DNA from 2 places in the Clostridium lapidicellarium genome. Region 2 is predicted to be linked to the other one. Evidence: riboswitches for the same ligand, from Rfam matches in the RefSeq annotation. Region 2 holds a riboswitch; the other holds the start of a gene.
The links. A riboswitch is a leader RNA that binds a small molecule or an ion and turns the genes downstream of it on or off. The one in region 2 is predicted to bind S-adenosylmethionine.
Positions count from the first base shown of each region.

Region 1: it holds a riboswitch for S-adenosylmethionine, as region 2 does, so the genes downstream of both, metK (methionine adenosyltransferase) here and thiS (sulfur carrier protein ThiS) in region 2, are expected to answer to the same signal.

Region 1 is NZ_JBGFFE010000002.1:214,114-217,534, reverse strand. Features, by position in the region: gene AB8S09_RS03030 (rod shape-determining protein) at 1-12, shown strand, start outside; gene yyaC (spore protease YyaC) at 24-557, opposite strand; tRNA gene AB8S09_RS03020 (tRNA-Thr) at 814-889, shown strand; tRNA gene AB8S09_RS03015 (tRNA-Tyr) at 894-978, shown strand; tRNA gene AB8S09_RS03010 (tRNA-Val) at 998-1,073, shown strand; tRNA gene AB8S09_RS03005 (tRNA-Tyr) at 1,108-1,192, shown strand; SAM riboswitch class I at 1,250-1,360, shown strand; gene metK (methionine adenosyltransferase) at 1,431-2,606, shown strand; gene recD2 (SF1B family DNA helicase RecD2) at 2,739-3,421, shown strand, end outside.
Region 2 is NZ_JBGFFE010000004.1:107,227-110,647, reverse strand. Features, by position in the region: gene AB8S09_RS04945 (ferredoxin-like domain-containing protein) at 1-302, opposite strand, end outside; gene AB8S09_RS04940 (M67 family metallopeptidase) at 317-727, opposite strand; gene AB8S09_RS04935 (HesA/MoeB/ThiF family protein) at 733-1,563, opposite strand; gene thiS (sulfur carrier protein ThiS) at 1,553-1,768, opposite strand; SAM riboswitch class I at 1,907-2,012, opposite strand; gene trpE (anthranilate synthase component I) at 2,498-3,421, shown strand, end outside.

The sequences.
Region 1 (3,421 bases), on a different contig from region 2:
TTGATAGATTAAATATGTCATAGCTACATTTTGTGATTATAGAGATAATATGAATGAATTAGTGAATGAAGTATTACTTCAGCCATATTTAGGATTAGATTTAGACGTATATTACTGCTGCTGCTGAATATACCTTCACTATTGTTTGAATCAACTATCCCTATTATTGATGAATCTCCTACGTTTGGGAGAGATTTTCCCACCCCTTTACCAGGGTGTACGGGAAAATCTCTTGCTTGTATTTCACCAATGGATTCAATCTCGCCCAGACAGGCATCAATTCCTATGATACTGTTGTGGGGATGAAGTGATTTTATGCTGTTTAATTTATTTTCAATATTTAAAGCATGTATTGGTTCTGAGATTGTGCCATAGACGGGAAGTGGGAAATTTTTACGATTTAACAGGGTACCTACTAGGGGGCCGAGGCAGTCTCCTATGTATCTGTCTGTGCCGATGCACACTATAATGTTATCTTTATTTATATGATCTTTCAAGAAATAAGCTAAGTCGTAGTATGCCAGCGGGTTTTTATAATTTGATTTTATTTTACTCAATACATTCACCTTCTTTTATGCATGCAGTGCTTATGATAATATTTATGGGGTACACTATATATAATCTATATGATTGACTCATGTAAAATATTAGATCTAAATTATATGTATATGATTTTAAAAGAGATGTTGAGTTATAAAGAGAAATAAGCAGTTAATATTGAATTTCAATGGAATATGAAATTTGAAAATAACCTTATAAAAATGTATACTAAACTACGTTAAACGTTAAACATCGTTGTATTTATTACAATGTGCTGGCATAGCTCAGCTGGTAGAGCAACTGACTTGTAATCAGTAGGTCGTGGGTTCGAAGCCTACTGCCAGCACCAATGTGGAGGAATTCCCGAGCGGCCAAAGGGGGCAGACTGTAAATCTGTTGTCAGTGACTTCGATGGTTCGAATCCATCTTCCTCCACCAATAATGATGTTAAGATTACGGGCGCATAGCTCAGCTGGGAGAGCATCTGCCTTACAAGCAGGGGGTCACAGGTTCGAGCCCTGTTGTGCCCACCATTTTTATAATGAATTCTATATCAGTACAATATGTGGAGGAATTCCCGAGCGGCCAAAGGGGGCAGACTGTAAATCTGTTGTCAGTGACTTCGATGGTTCGAATCCATCTTCCTCCACCACAAGAGCACTGAAAAGTGTTTTTTATTTTGTGAATATTGTAAGCTTACCGTAAAAAACTCTTATCCAGAGAGGTGGAGGGAAAAAGGCCCAATGAAACCCGGCAACCAGGGAAAATTTTTAAATTTACCAAGGTGCCAATTCCTGCAACGTGATTTGCAAGATAAGAGAGCTGTTAATTATTTAACCTCTTCTTATTGGAAGAGGCTTTTATTTTTACATGATGTGGAGGTATTGAAAGTGAGAAAGTTATTTACATCTGAATCAGTTACAGAAGGACATCCGGATAAAATGTGTGATCAGATTTCAGACGCTATTCTAGATGCCATATTGGAGAAGGATCCTTATGGCAGGGTAGCATGTGAAACTGCCACTACTACAGGAATGATATTAGTTATAGGAGAAATATCAACTAATTGTTATGTTGATATTCCTAAAATAGTAAGGAAGACCGTAAAGGAAATAGGATATACCAGAGCTAAATATGGATTTGATTGTGATACCTGTTCTGTAATGACTTCTATAGATGAGCAGTCATCAGATATAGCTTTGGGAGTTGACAAATCCCTGGAGGCTAAAAGTGGACAGATGGAGGAAATAGATGACATAGGAGCGGGAGATCAGGGTATGATGTTTGGATTTGCAACTAATGAAACTCCTGAATACATGCCTATGCCCATATGTTTGGCCCACAAATTGGCAAAGAGGCTGGCACAGGTTAGAAAGGACGGTACATTGAAATATTTGAGACCGGACGGCAAGACCCAAGTAACCATAGAATATGAAGATGATAAACCGATTAGGGTTGACAATATAGTGGTATCTGCCCAGCATGATGAACGGGAAGCTAAAGAGCAGATTGAAAAAGATATAATTGAAAATGTCATAAGACCAGTTGTACCATCCAAATTTTTGGATAAAGATACTAAATATCTTATAAATCCTACAGGAAGGTTTGTGGTTGGAGGCCCCCAGGGAGATTCGGGACTCACAGGGAGAAAGATAATAGTGGATACATATGGCGGATATGGAAGACACGGCGGCGGTGCATTTTCAGGAAAAGATCCGACTAAAGTAGATAGATCCGCTGCTTATGCTGCAAGATGGGTGGCAAAGAATTTGGTAGCTGCAGGCGTGGCGGATAAATTAGAAATACAACTTGCCTATGCTATAGGGGTGGCAAAACCAGTGTCCATAAATGTGGATACCTTTGGTACAGGAAAATTGCCAGCAAAGAAAATAGTTGATATAGTGAAGAGGGTATTTGATTTGAGACCTGCTGCTATAATAAAAGATTTGAATTTAAGAAGACCCATATACAGGCAGGTTGCAGCCTATGGACATTTTGGCAGGACGGATATAGATTTGCCTTGGGAGAAATTAGATAAGGTTGACGAAATAAGAAAATATATTTAGATATAAAGGGAAGTGCCTTGAAATTATTTTTAAAAATAGTTTTACAGCACTTCTTTTTTAAAGTTAAATTGATGTGTTATAATTGTATTCAGAGATATAGAATTTGATAGTTATTTAATTGGGAGAGATTCTATGCAGGATTTACAGGGAATTATAGAGGATATAATATTTCAAAATAAGGATAATGGATATGTAGTTGCTAAAATGAAAGAAGAAGAAAATACGGTAACTATAGTAGGATGCATACCCTATATTGTTGAAGGACAGAATCTGAAAGTCCTGGGAGAATGGGTACAGCATCCCCATTTTGGACGCCAGTTTAAAGTTCAGGTTTGTGAGGAAATAACACCTAACACCGTTACTGGTATAGAGAGATATCTGGCATCTGGAGTTATATCCGGCATAGGACCTGTTACTGCCAGAAAAATAGTAAAGAAATTTGGAGAGAATACTCTTCATGTACTGGATGATGACATAAATAGATTAAGGGAAATTGAGGGCATAGGAGAGAAAAAAATAGCTTTAATATCAAAATCATATTCTAAACAAAATGAAATACGAAATATAATGATTTTTTTACAAACTTATGGTGTAACTCCAAATCAATGTGTGAAAATACACAAAAAATTTGGAGGCGATTCTGTGCGTAAGGTAAAAGAAAATCCCTATATACTTACAGAAGAAATTGCCGGAATAGGCTTTAAAACAGCTGACAGAATAGCTAGCAGCCTTGGAATAGAAAAAAATTCTGATTTCAGGATACAGAGTGGAATAAGGTATGTGGTAAATAAATTTTGTAGCTTGGGAAATACCTA
Region 2 (3,421 bases):
GGATAGGCATCTTTTAAATCCACACTTTGAAATTGAATGTCCTGTCTGGAGGTGAATTTCAATTTACCTTTTGAATATTTTTCGGCCAACTTGCTTATATGTTTGAACTGCTTTAAGGATATGACCCCTCCCGGTATCCTGGTTCTTACCATGTAGGTTTCTTTTTTCCTCTGTTCATATACCCCCATGGAAACCCTGAAGGCTTTAAATCTTACGGGATCTATTTTATCATTTAAATATTCTTCAGACTTTTCTTTTATGTCTTCTATGGATTTGTAATGATCTTCATTTATTTCTATCATAATTTCACTCCTTTTTAAATTATTTTGTATTCAGGTTTTTTAACATTTTTGTCCTTGTCAATTTTAAATAAGTTAAATACCGGCTTTTCTTTTTCAAGAGATAAAATTCCATATAATATTTTATCATCAAAAGCGAGCCTTTTATCTTCTTTGGATGGTCTGGAAGGTGAATACGGGTGGGAATGATAATTTCCAATCATACTGAGCTTTGCAGTTCTCATAAGTTTTACAGCTTTGAACTGTTCGGCGGGATCCATGGAAAAATGCTTACTGCTGTGATCCTTATTCGTCAAAACATATATTTTTTTTATGAGAATATCTTCGCCGTGGTTTAATCCTGCAAGATAACCACAGCATTCATCTGGAAATTCATTTCTGGCCTGCTCTAAAATTTTTTTATACTGTAGTTTGTCTATATATATCATAACCGTCACTTGCTCGATTTCTCTGTTTTAAGATCACAAGCAGCCTGCTTATAGTCTATCAATTTTTTTATCGTGGGGTGATCACCGCATACTTTACAGCTTTTGTTTTTAGATACCTTTATTTTTCTAAACTCCATTTTAATCGCATCGTAAGTTAAAAGGTATCCGGCAAGATTGCTTCCAATTTTGAGTATGTACTTGAGAGCCTCTGTTGCCTGAAGTGTTCCTATAATTCCACCCATTACGCCCAGAACACCTGCTTCCCTGCAGCTTGGGACGACATTTGCTGGAGGCGGCGATTGAAAAATACATCTGTAGCATGGAGTGCCATTATCAGGTATGTAAGTGGTGAGCTGTCCTTGAAATCTTATTATTCCCCCGTGGGAAAATGGTTTCTTGGAAAATACACAGGCATCATTTATTAAAAATTTGGCTGGAAAATTATCTGTACCATCTATTATGAAATCATAGTCCTGATCTTTTATTATATCCAGTATATTGTTTGAATTTACAAGCTCATTATAAGTTATTACATTTACATCCGGATTCAATTTGTTTATGGTTTCCTTTCCGGATTGAACCTTGGGTTTTCCAACGTCTTTTGTCTGGTGTATTATCTGCCTTTGAAGATTTGAAAGATCAACTACGTCTCCATCTACGAGACCCAAAGTCCCCACTCCTGCAGCGGCAAGATACATTGCAGCCGGCGCTCCCAAACCTCCTGTACCTATTATGAGAATTTTTGAGTTCAAAAGTTTTTCCTGGCCTTCTACACCTACCTCAGACAGAATTATATGTCTTGAATATCTTTCTATCTGATCTTCGCTAAAATCCAATGTTTCCACCTCCCATGAAGTATAAAAAATCAATCTTGTCATTTTCTTTTAAAACAGTACTGCTGAAATTGTTTCTGTCCACAAATTCATCGTTTAACTGTACGGAAACCATATCCGGCATTTTTACATTTTCTGTTTTTAAAACTTCTGTTACAGTCACCCCTTTCTTTATGTCCTTGCCTTTTCCATTAATTGTTACTTTCATAGTACCCTCCTTATTGATGAATATAGGATTTTATCTTTTAACCGTTTTGGGAAAAAGACTTTATATTTATATCTTAAGACTTTGACAAAATAAAAAACTTTCCTGTTTTATAATTTACAAGAAAGTCATTTTATAATTTTCTCATCTTTCAGGTAAATTATATAACCTGTTGGAATTGGCACCTTTGAAATAATCAGGTTGCCGGGCGTCATAGGGCCAGTCCCTCTGCCTCTCTTGATAAGAATTCAATATTTAATTTATTAAATACTAACACATTTAAAATAAAATTGTCAATAAACGTAAAAATCATATTGACAATTTTGAGAAAGTGGTATATTATATAAAATAATTCAATTTCTAAAACTTATGAGAGGAAAGAGTAGATAGAGGAATTTAGTTTAAGCGAGTCCGGGGCAGTGAGAGCCGGGTGCTGTAGCCTGTATTGAATGGGTCTTCGAGGTGCCCTGCGAAATGATAGTAGCAGGAGACGGTAGTCTACCGTTAAAAAGACAGGGTATCGAGTAAAATCCGTACCTGAATGAGATAGTTTGTAAATAGGTGGTACAGCGAAATTTTGCATTTCGTCCTTTTGGATGGAATGCTTTTTTTGTTTATCAAAATCTATTTTTCAAATTAATAATGGGTGGCACCGCGGTCATTTCGTCCCAGTTTGTGGATGAAATGGCCTTTTTGCATTTAATATCAATTTATTTGGAGAAAGGTGGTAAAATGATAAATTTGTCTGAAGGGGAGTTTTGCAGTTATAAAAACTTGAAGAAGAATTTTCCGCTGTTCATGAAAAGCAGCGGGGATGAGACGACTCCTATAAGTATTTATTACAGTTTAGCCGGAAAAAATAAATTTCTGCTTGAGAGCATACATTCTGAAAATGAGATAGGCAGGTATTCTTTTATAGGTGTGGATCCATATATGAAAGTGAGAAGTTGTGGAAACGACATATGTGTGGAAAAAAAAGGTTCATTAGAGAAAGTGAAAGGAAAAGTACTTGATTATATTAGAAAATATTTGAATGTTCCCTATGAGACTTTAGGCCTTTCCATTCCGTTTACAGGAGGGGCAGTAGGGTATGTGGGATATGATATTGCAAGGCAATACGAGAAGCTGCCTGATGAAAATAAAGATGATATTCAGACTCCGGAATCCTATGTGATGTTTTATAAAAAGTTTATCTGCTATGATCATTTCAAACATGAAATTTATTTCATTTACAATTTTATGAAAGGGGATAGTGTGACTTATCATGAGGTAGAATTTCAGCTGGAACAGTTAAAAAATATGGTAGGCAGGGGAAATTCATTTCATGAACTTGAGGGAAAAAATGCGGCAAAACATGTTACTTCCAATGTTACGGAAGAAAGATACTGCAAAATGGTGGAAAAGGCCAGAGAATATATAAAGGCAGGCGACATATTCCAGGTGGTTTTGTCCCAGAGGCTGAAGTCAAAGAGTATTTCCGATCCCTTTGACGTGTATAGAAGGCTCAGATCTGAAAATCCATCCCCTTATCTGTTCTATATTGATTTTGGAGAATTTAAGATAGCAGGGTCGTCACCTGAAAGTCTTGTATCTGTGAAAAACGGAAGAGTGACCACCAATCCCATAGCGGGCACAAGACCAAGGGGTAAAAATGTA